DNA from 4 places in the Hymenobacter taeanensis genome. Region 1 is predicted to be linked to each of the others. Evidence: riboswitches for the same ligand, from Rfam matches in the RefSeq annotation. Region 1 holds a riboswitch; each other region holds the start of a gene.
What was found. A riboswitch is a leader RNA that binds a small molecule or an ion and turns the genes downstream of it on or off. The one in region 1 is predicted to bind S-adenosylmethionine.
Positions count from the first base shown of each region.

Region 2: it holds a riboswitch for S-adenosylmethionine, as region 1 does, so the genes downstream of both, HMJ29_RS15445 (phosphoadenylyl-sulfate reductase) here and HMJ29_RS04595 (O-acetylhomoserine aminocarboxypropyltransferase/cysteine synthase family protein) in region 1, are expected to answer to the same signal.
Region 3: it holds a riboswitch for S-adenosylmethionine, as region 1 does, so the genes downstream of both, HMJ29_RS15405 (amino acid permease) here and HMJ29_RS04595 (O-acetylhomoserine aminocarboxypropyltransferase/cysteine synthase family protein) in region 1, are expected to answer to the same signal.
Region 4: it holds a riboswitch for S-adenosylmethionine, as region 1 does, so the genes downstream of both, HMJ29_RS15850 (ATP-grasp domain-containing protein) here and HMJ29_RS04595 (O-acetylhomoserine aminocarboxypropyltransferase/cysteine synthase family protein) in region 1, are expected to answer to the same signal.

Region 1 is NZ_CP053538.1:1,067,129-1,069,301, forward strand. It holds SAM riboswitch class I at 357-469, shown strand; gene HMJ29_RS04595 (O-acetylhomoserine aminocarboxypropyltransferase/cysteine synthase family protein) at 868-2,173, shown strand, end outside.
Region 2 is NZ_CP053538.1:3,683,700-3,685,872, forward strand. It holds gene HMJ29_RS15445 (phosphoadenylyl-sulfate reductase) at 89-865, opposite strand; SAM riboswitch class I at 1,194-1,285, opposite strand; gene HMJ29_RS15450 (lipopolysaccharide biosynthesis protein) at 1,634-2,173, opposite strand, start outside.
Region 3 is NZ_CP053538.1:3,668,961-3,671,133, forward strand. It holds gene HMJ29_RS15400 (DUF4890 domain-containing protein) at 83-508, opposite strand; SAM riboswitch class I at 800-892, shown strand; gene HMJ29_RS15405 (amino acid permease) at 1,262-2,173, shown strand, end outside.
Region 4 is NZ_CP053538.1:3,790,365-3,792,537, forward strand. It holds gene HMJ29_RS15845 (LLM class flavin-dependent oxidoreductase) at 1-300, opposite strand, end outside; gene HMJ29_RS15850 (ATP-grasp domain-containing protein) at 300-1,325, opposite strand; SAM riboswitch class I at 1,776-1,865, opposite strand; gene HMJ29_RS15855 (glycosyltransferase family 4 protein) at 2,069-2,173, shown strand, end outside.

The DNA of each region.
Region 1 (2,173 bases):
CTGACTTATTAGAATTATACAAAAAGCCACTTTGTATTAAGGTGGCTTTTTTCGTGCGCTAAGGGCTGCAAATTCCGAGTGCTATCCAAGAAGTATTGACGCGGTTTCCGAAAGTACGCCGCCATTACAACTGCTACAGCACACAGTTTTCTTTGCTTGCCACATAGCCTTTGCTATCTATCTAAGCTCATTTTTAAACACTTACGCCATATGCCTATTATTCAACGGCAGGCATGAACCACTACTGCCTACTGAAAAAAAAATATTTTGCCAACCTATTGCAAATATCAAAACCGGCTATACATTTGCAACACCAACACGGTACTCCTCTGCTCGCGGCAGAGTAGTTTTCATAGGATTTATACAGAAGCGGCGAGAGAACAGGCTCCCTGACCCGCTGGCAACCTTCGACCGCGCGAAAGGTGCCAATTCCTGCCCGACCAGCTTTTGCTGGCGGGGCATATAACTCAGAGTGCCATGGAAAACACCCTCGCTTTCGCCCTTGTGAACCCATCTGCCCCGGCTGCCTTGCTGCATGCCGTCTCGCCGATGGTTTTTTGTGTTGCCCCCACCGCACTGGTGGCCGCTCACGTTGCCGCGCGAATGCGAATGCGCTGCTGTTGTAGCGCTTGTTGTTGCTGTAGCTAGTCGCTGCCTGTAAGCCGACTCCTCACAACTCCTCCCTCCTCTTCCTGATATTGCCCCCGACTGGTTGCGCCACCTAGGCCACCTCGCTGGGCCCCACCGCATCCTAACCGCTGTATCTAGCGGGTTTTGAGCGGTTTCCGCTACGCCTCATCGTGGCCACTACACCCGAGCATTTGCTTTCTCCTCTTCCTACGATAACTCCTTACAGACCAGACCGTCATGTCAACGCCAAACTTCCACTTCGAGACGCTTCAACTCCACGCCGGCCAGCAGCCTGACCCCGTAACTGGTGCCCGCGCCGTGCCACTGTACCAAACCACCTCTTACGTTTTCAAGAACGCGGAACATGGCGCTAATCTGTTTGCCCTGAAGGAGTTTGGCAACATTTACACCCGCCTGATGAACCCCACCACCGACGTATTTGAGCAGCGCATTGCCGCGCTCGAAGGTGGCGTGGCGGCGTTGGCGGTATCATCGGGGCAGGCGGCGCAGTTTATTGCCCTCAACAACATTCTGCAGGCCGGCGACAACTTTGTGGCTACTTCGCACCTGTATGGTGGCACCTACAACCAGTTTAAGGTAGCGTTCAAGCGCCTGGGCATTGAAGTACGCTTTGCCGACGGCGACCAGCCCGAGCAGTTCGAGAAGCTGATCGACGAGAACACCAAGGCCATTTACCTGGAAACCATCGGCAACCCGAGCTTCAGCATTCCTGACTTCGAGCGCATTGCCGCCATTGCCGATAAGCACGACCTGCCGCTCATCGTGGACAATACATTTGGCGCGGGTGGCTATTTGTTCCGCCCCCTGGAGCACGGCGCCCACATTGTGGTAGAGTCGGCCACGAAATGGATTGGCGGCCACGGCACCAGTATTGGGGGCGTAATTGTAGACGGTGGCAAGTATGACTTCGGCAACGGCAAGTTCCCGCAGTTTACGGAGCCCTCCGAAGGGTACCACGGCTTGGTCTTTAATGATGTATTCGGCAAGAACGGCCCCTTCGGCAACATTGCCTTCATCATTCGGGCCCGCGTGGAAGGCCTGCGCGACTTTGGTCCGTCGCAGAGCCCATTCAACTCATTCCTGCTGATTCAGGGCCTTGAAACGCTGAGCCTGCGCGTAGAGCGCACCGTAGAAAACGCTCTGCGCGTGGCTACCTGGCTGGAGCAGCACCCACAAGTAGAGGCCGTGAACTACCCTGGCCTAGCCAGCAGCCCCTACCATAAGCTGGCCCAGAAATACCTGAAGCGCGGCTACGGCGGGGTGCTCACCTTCGCCATCAAAGGCAGCAAGGAAACCGCTACCGAGTTCATTAATAACCTGAAGCTCATCAGCCATCTGGCCAACGTAGGCGACGCCAAAACGCTCATCATCCAGCCCTCGGCCACCACGCACCAGCAGCTCTCCGAGCAGGAACAGATTTCAGCGGGTGTAACGCCTACGCTGCTGCGCCTGTCGGTGGGTATTGAGCACTTTGAAGACATCCGGGCCGACCTGCAGCAGGCGTTTGACGCCGTGCGCATCG
Region 2 (2,173 bases), 2.3 Mb from region 1:
GCCAGTTGGTTAGCCAGAGGGAGAGATGCTTCGGCTGCGCGGACGCCAGATCAAGCAGGACGTTCTAAGCTTTGCCAAATCACCTAGTCTAGCCCGCGGGCACTGGCTCCACCACCGGGTCGGGGCCATCGTGGTGGGTAGTGGCGTGTAGGCCACATTCCTTGGCGGAAAGGTCTTCCCACCACCAGCGGCCGGCCCGGAAATCCTCGCCTGGCTTAATAGCGCGGGTGCAGGGGGCGCAGCCAATGCTTACGAAGCCCTGCTGGTGCAGCGGATTTACCGGAATGCTGTTTTCCTGGGCGTAGGCCACGGCTTGCTCCCAGGTCCAGTCGAAGAGGGGGTGAACTTTGGTTAGCTCATGGGCGGCATCCCACTCCACGGGATCCATGGTTTGCCGGTTCTGCGACTGCTCAGCCCGGATGCCGGTAACCCAGGCCTGCTGCCCTGCCAGGGCCCGGTTCAGGGGCTCCACCTTCCGGATGTAGCAGCACTCCTTGCGGTTATCGACGCTCTCGTAGAAGCTGTTGGGGCCTTTGGCGAGGAGCAAATCCTGCACACTTTCCTGGCGCGGGAAGTACACCTCAATGGGCTGCTCGTACTTCAGCAGAGTCTTATTCCAGATAGAGTAGGTCTCCTGAAAATTGCGCCCGGTGTCCAGCGTGAATACCTTGATAGGTAGCCCATTCGCGAAAATCAAGTGGCTGATAATCTGATCTTCCAGCCCGAAGGAAGTAGAGAAGACGGCTTTGCCGGGGAAGTGCTCTGCCACCAGACGTAAGCGCTCCAGGGCGGTAGCAGATGTGAGCCGAAGGCGCAGGTCGTCGAGCACGGGCAGGACGGCCGGCGCAGCAGATGCTGCAGACATAACAAGAAGAGAAGTGAGGAGTGGCCACCGTAAGGGCAGCAGTCCGGCCGAAAATGGCCCAGGCAGTAAGGCATCGTCGCGGCGCGACAGGTGCACAATTTCGCCGGGCGAAAAAGGCGGGTGCAGACGATTCAGCCGGACGCGCACTTGCGCACGTCAGAGAAGCTTAATCAGCCTACAAACCAGGAAAAAGGAGGAGTGTGGCCCTTAGCAACAACAACATGCCCCTGCCATACAGACGGGAGTAGCCATACCACAACACCCATGCTGTACAGCAGTGGAGGTGGCAGAATCGGCGGAGTTGATGAAGCGGTTCACGGTGCTGTTGTTTTTATATGGTCAGGACTTGGCACCGTTCCGCACTTACGGATGGTTGCCGGCGCTTCGTAGAGCCTGTCTCTCCACGCCTCTGTATAAAAACAATCCTTTTGTGGGTAAAGAATTGGTCCTACAAATGTACTGGTCGAAATTTTACACTTCCAAATTTTATTTTTTCAGCAGTTGATCTGGTGCTGCTGTCAAAAGCAAAAATGGGGAAAGCGTAGGTGGGAAAACCAGACATTCGGGTGGACTAACTATGTAGGGCAATAATTGTTTTTCAACTGGGTTGATGAATACAGGGTATATATGTTTAAAACCATGATTATCAATAAATTAAAATGATGTTGATAAAGTATATATCAATGGTTTGCATGTAGAAACTTGACAAGAATAAAGCTTCCTGAAAAAGCAAAAGGGCTTCACGTTGTGCCAGTGTGCTAGGACAGATTATGGAATAAATCGACGGCTAATTTTCTGCAAAACGCCAGTGGCTTCGGGCGCCGAGTTGGTGAGCAGAATTATGCCGCCGTACAAAATCGTCAGTACCGTGGAGCGCAACAGCATCGTCAGGAAAGGGGAGGATAGCGCTGGAAGGAGCCAGGCCGCACCACCCGCCGCGGCGGCAATTCCCAGAATCAGCGGGATGCGCCAGGTGAAGGGCTGCATGCGGTAACTATGCCACACAAACCACGTTCGAGCCACATTGATACTTACCTGGGCTACGCAGGCGGCTACTGCTGCCCCCACCATGCCCAGACGCGGTATCAAAAGCCAGTTCAACGCCACCGTCAACAAGGCCAGCGATACGTTGAAAATCAAGTCGTAACGGTAACGGGGGGAGGTTATAACAATCAGGGCATTTACGCCGGTGATGCCATCGAAGAGCTTACTGCCGAGCAGCAGCAGGACCACCACTGTACCTTCGGCGTAGCTGGTGTTGCGCATCAAGGAGTAGATGAAATCCAGATTCAACCCAATGCCCAAGGC
Region 3 (2,173 bases), 2.3 Mb from region 1:
ATACGGCGCCCATTCAGTAGATAAGCCACAAAAAAAAGCCCCAACAAATTTGTTGGGGCTTAGGAGAATGAGTCAGGCCGGTTTAGCTTTTAGCCTTGCGCTGAGCTTTGTGCTTTTCAACTTTATCGGCACGAAGCTGAGCGTACTTAGTGTACTGGTCGGCACTCAGAATTTGCTTCAGCTGAGCTTCGTAGCTGGCCTTATCGGCCTTCATTTCCTGCTTGCGCGCATCAGTCTTACCGGCCGAGGCGTACTTGGCGCGGTTTGCCTGCATTTCCTGGTAGCGGGCAAGGTGCAGCTGACGCACTTTTTGGGTCTGCTCAGCCGAGAGGTTTAGCTGCTTAGCCAAGTGTTTGGCTTTTTGCTCAGCCTTTTGCTCGGGCGTTTTCTGGGTTTTACCAGCCTGCTCGGTTTTTACTTTGTGTTTGCCTTTGGCAGAAACAGTTTGGGCTGAAGCAATACCAGCCGAGAAAGAGAAAGCAGCGAGAAGAACAAGAACCTTTTTCATAAGACAGTATTTGTATTGTTAAATCAGAGAGTGGAAACAGGAGTAAGCTTAGATGCATCATCCGGGCTTCTGAGAGATGTATTTGCAACTCAAATGCCAACCTTTCCTTTTTATCTGATTTTTTGAAAAATAAAAAAAAGTCAATTTTCCTTTTAAACCTTCTGGTTGTTTGGCTGTCGGGCGCCGTTTGAAGTAGTGGGAGTGGCCTAGGCCACTGCCTGGGAGCATTTGTAAATGCGCACTAGCTGGTTGTACCTTTGCCCTACCAATTCTTTTTCGACCAAAGGATTGTTTTTATACAGAGGCGCTGAGAGACAGGCTCGATGAAGCGTCGGCAACCATCCGCAACTGCCGGAACGGTGCCAATTCCTGACCATATAAAAACAAGTTGCCGTGGATTTTCGCCCCTGCCGTACTGCCCGTTTTGTAGTTTCCGCTGCCTGCTTCGGTGTGCCCACCGTTGAGCAAGCCTGTTGTTGCGGTGGGTGTTGTTGCTGTTGAACCCGCAGCCCGTTTGCCTGTATCGCGTTAACGCGCAAGCCGCTTAAGCCGCGGTAGCGTTTTTCCCTCCCGTTTTTTTCTGGTTGTGCCGGCTGCTCCGGCACCGTGTCGGTTGGCACCACCCGTTTCGGCGGGGGCGTGATAAGCCAAACGCCTTGTGTTACTGAGCTGCTCCTGTGTACGCCACCGGCCGGCACCCCACAACCAGCCCCTTTACCTCACCGGCCAGCCGTGCGCTGGCATTCACTTTTTATGCTTAAAAAATCTCTGGAACTGCTGCGGCAGGAAGCGGCCGAAACGGGCGCTAACACCCTAAAGCGAAGTCTGAATGGCTTCAACCTAATTACCATTGGTATTGGGGTAATCATTGGGGCTGGTCTGTTCTCGCTCACTGGCATCGCCGCCGCCAACAATACCGGTCCGGCCATTACGCTCTCATTCATTGTGGCGGCCATTGGCTGCGCGTTTTCAGCGCTTTGCTACGCTGAGTTTGCCTCCATGGTGCCCGTGTCAGGCTCGGCCTACACGTACGCCTACGCTACCATGGGCGAGCTATTTGCCTGGATTATTGGCTGGGACCTGGTGCTGGAATACTCCGTAGGCGCCGCCACGGTAGCCATCAGCTGGTCGCAGTACCTGCTGAAGTTCCTCGACAAGTCGGGTATTCATTTGCCACCGCAGTTGGTGATGTCGCCGTTTGAAACCGCCAAGCTGGCCGACGGGAGCCTGGTGCACGGCTACGTGAATGTGCCGGCCATGCTGATTGTGGCGCTCATTACGCTCATCATTATTCGGGGCACCAAGGGCTCGGCGTGGTTTAATGGGCTGGTTGTAACGCTCAAGGTGGCAGTAGTATTGGTATTTATTGCCCTAGGCTGGCAGTACATTGATCCGGCCAACTACCATCCCTACATCCCGCAGAATACGGGCACGTTTGGTGAGTTTGGCTGGAGCGGCATTCTCCGCGGTGCCGGCGTAGTGTTCTTCGTGTTCATTGGCTTTGATATTGTGGCTACCATGGCCCAGGAAACCAAGAATCCGCAGCGCAACATGCCCATCGGTATCATTGGCTCCTTGGTTGTCTGCACCATTCTATTCGTGCTGTTCGGGCACGTGATGACTGGCCTAGCCAACTATACCGAGTTCAAGGGCAGCGCCGCGCCC
Region 4 (2,173 bases), 2.2 Mb from region 1:
GTTGGCGGCTTGCTTAGCTAGCAGAGCAGGGGAGTGAAAGGTAGGCCGCACGGCCACCATGAGCTCTAGTTTCTTGGTAACGGCCGCTAAGGCCGCCGCCGTACTCCAGGCATCCAGGGAAGGAGCTTCTTCACCCTTGATGTCGTTGAGGTTCAACTCCGCAATAAGGGAAAGGTCGTAGCCTAACTCCTCACTGCGTTGGGCCAGCGTTTTCACGTAGTCCCAGTCGGCGCGCATGTTTTCGTCCTCCACATTGCGCAACCACCCGCCAAAAACGGGCATCCAATATCCGTATCTCATTATTGCGCGATTAGGTCAGCGGGTGAAGAAGTTAATTCGTCAGCGGTAGCTAGTTCTGTGCCCGACGTAGCACCGGGTAGCTGCGTTTCGAGGTAGTCTACGAAGCGGGCGTAAGGGTCAAAGCCTACCACGTTCACGGCGTCGGCCACGAAGTTTGAGAGGGCGTTGATGTCGTAGAACAGCACGTCGCCGGTGCGGTCATCAATGAGGTACTCAATGCCGCCTACGTCAATCTTGGCAGCGGCCACAATGCGCTCCACTGCTGCAATAACTTCGGCCGGGGGCGTGAAAGCTTCTACCTGAATGCCCTTCTTGGGCGCTTCGGTGAGACAGAACTCCGCCGACTGCTCCTCCGGAATTTGGCAGATTTCGGCGGGGCACAGGTTGAAGCTTTCACCGGTAGTGTACACTTTCATGGCGTACAGGAACTTGCCATCAAGGGTTTCTACCCGGTGAATGTTGCCACCGCGGGGCGTCACGTACTCCTGCACCAAAGCGGTCTGGTCGATGCCCAAGTCAATCTGGCCAGCGGCTACGGCAGCCTCTACTCCTTCAATGGTATCAAAGCGAATAATACCCGCACCGCTCCCGCCAATGTTCACTTTCACCACAATAGGAAATTGAAGCTGCCGGGCCGCATCTGGCACGCGAGAAGCGTGGTTGATAACAAACGACTTCGGAAACTTCAGGCCCAGTGAAGCAAACAGGGAGAGCTGGCGGGCCTTATTGGTTTCAATGGCCGTAGCTGCCGAACCATTGATGATGCGGGTGCCGATACGCTCCAGATGCGTAGCATAGCCAGCCGTGTGGAAGATACCCTGCCCGTGGCCGCGCAGGTAAGCTGAGGAACTCATGCGGTTGACCACGAGCGAGTAGCGGCTCTCTTTCTCAGACGGGTCGAAGAGGTGGTGGGCGGCGTCGATTTTCTCGTAGGCCAGTCCGCGGCGGTCTAGCTCGGCGAAAAGGGGCTTAAACCACTCAGGATGTTCGAAATAAATGCCAATCGGCTTTGCAGCGTGAGCCATCAGAAAAGGAAAGAATGAAGTATGAGAGGAGGGTACGGGAACCCAGCGGCCCCGAGATAATAAGCGCAGCATAGCCTCTTAGGCGGTAAGTAGGCTACCTGGAAATGCACTGATTGAATGAACAGCTGACAGCTGCAAATGGTGTCTTCCTGCAGTCTGTAAGAAGCAGTGTATTCACGGGTAAGCACTTGGTATATATGTGCTTAACATGACTTTAGAAACTGTAGAGCAGAAGGGCTTGCAGGATCTAAAAAGCAGGAAGAGGAGGCGGCAGCAAGCCGCAAACCAGGCCGGAAGTGGCCTAGGGCAAAAATGTGTTTACCAACAACAACAGGGGCCTGCCAAAACCAGAGCAACGGACAAAACGCCCATAGGTCGGTTAACCGATTGCGGAGCAACGTGAGCAGCAGAGAAAGCGAGGAAGTTGTTGGTAGTAGCCACGGCAACTTGTTTTTATATGGTCAGGACTTGGCACCGTTCCAGTAACTGGGGGTTGCCGGCGTTTCATAGAGCCTGTCTCTCCACGCCTCTGTATAAAAACAATCCTTTGGTCGAAAAGAATTGGTAGGGCGAAGGTAATGCGCTGGCAAGGAAACTTCCAAATACCTGTTTTTCGCTGACATCCCATCGGGCCAGCAGAGGCCGTATAAGGAGTTTTGGTTGGGGCCAGCCCAAAATCTTTTACCGGTCCTACCTCGCCACACTGTTACTTCGCATTCGGTTTCAGCAAGCAGTTGTCATCAATGAGCACAGGGAAAGGAGTAGAAAGCCAGCCAGAAGCAGCCCGCACCCACGCAAGTACCCCAGCCAACCATAGGGCTGAGTCGCGCGCCGCAATGGCTGTTCTG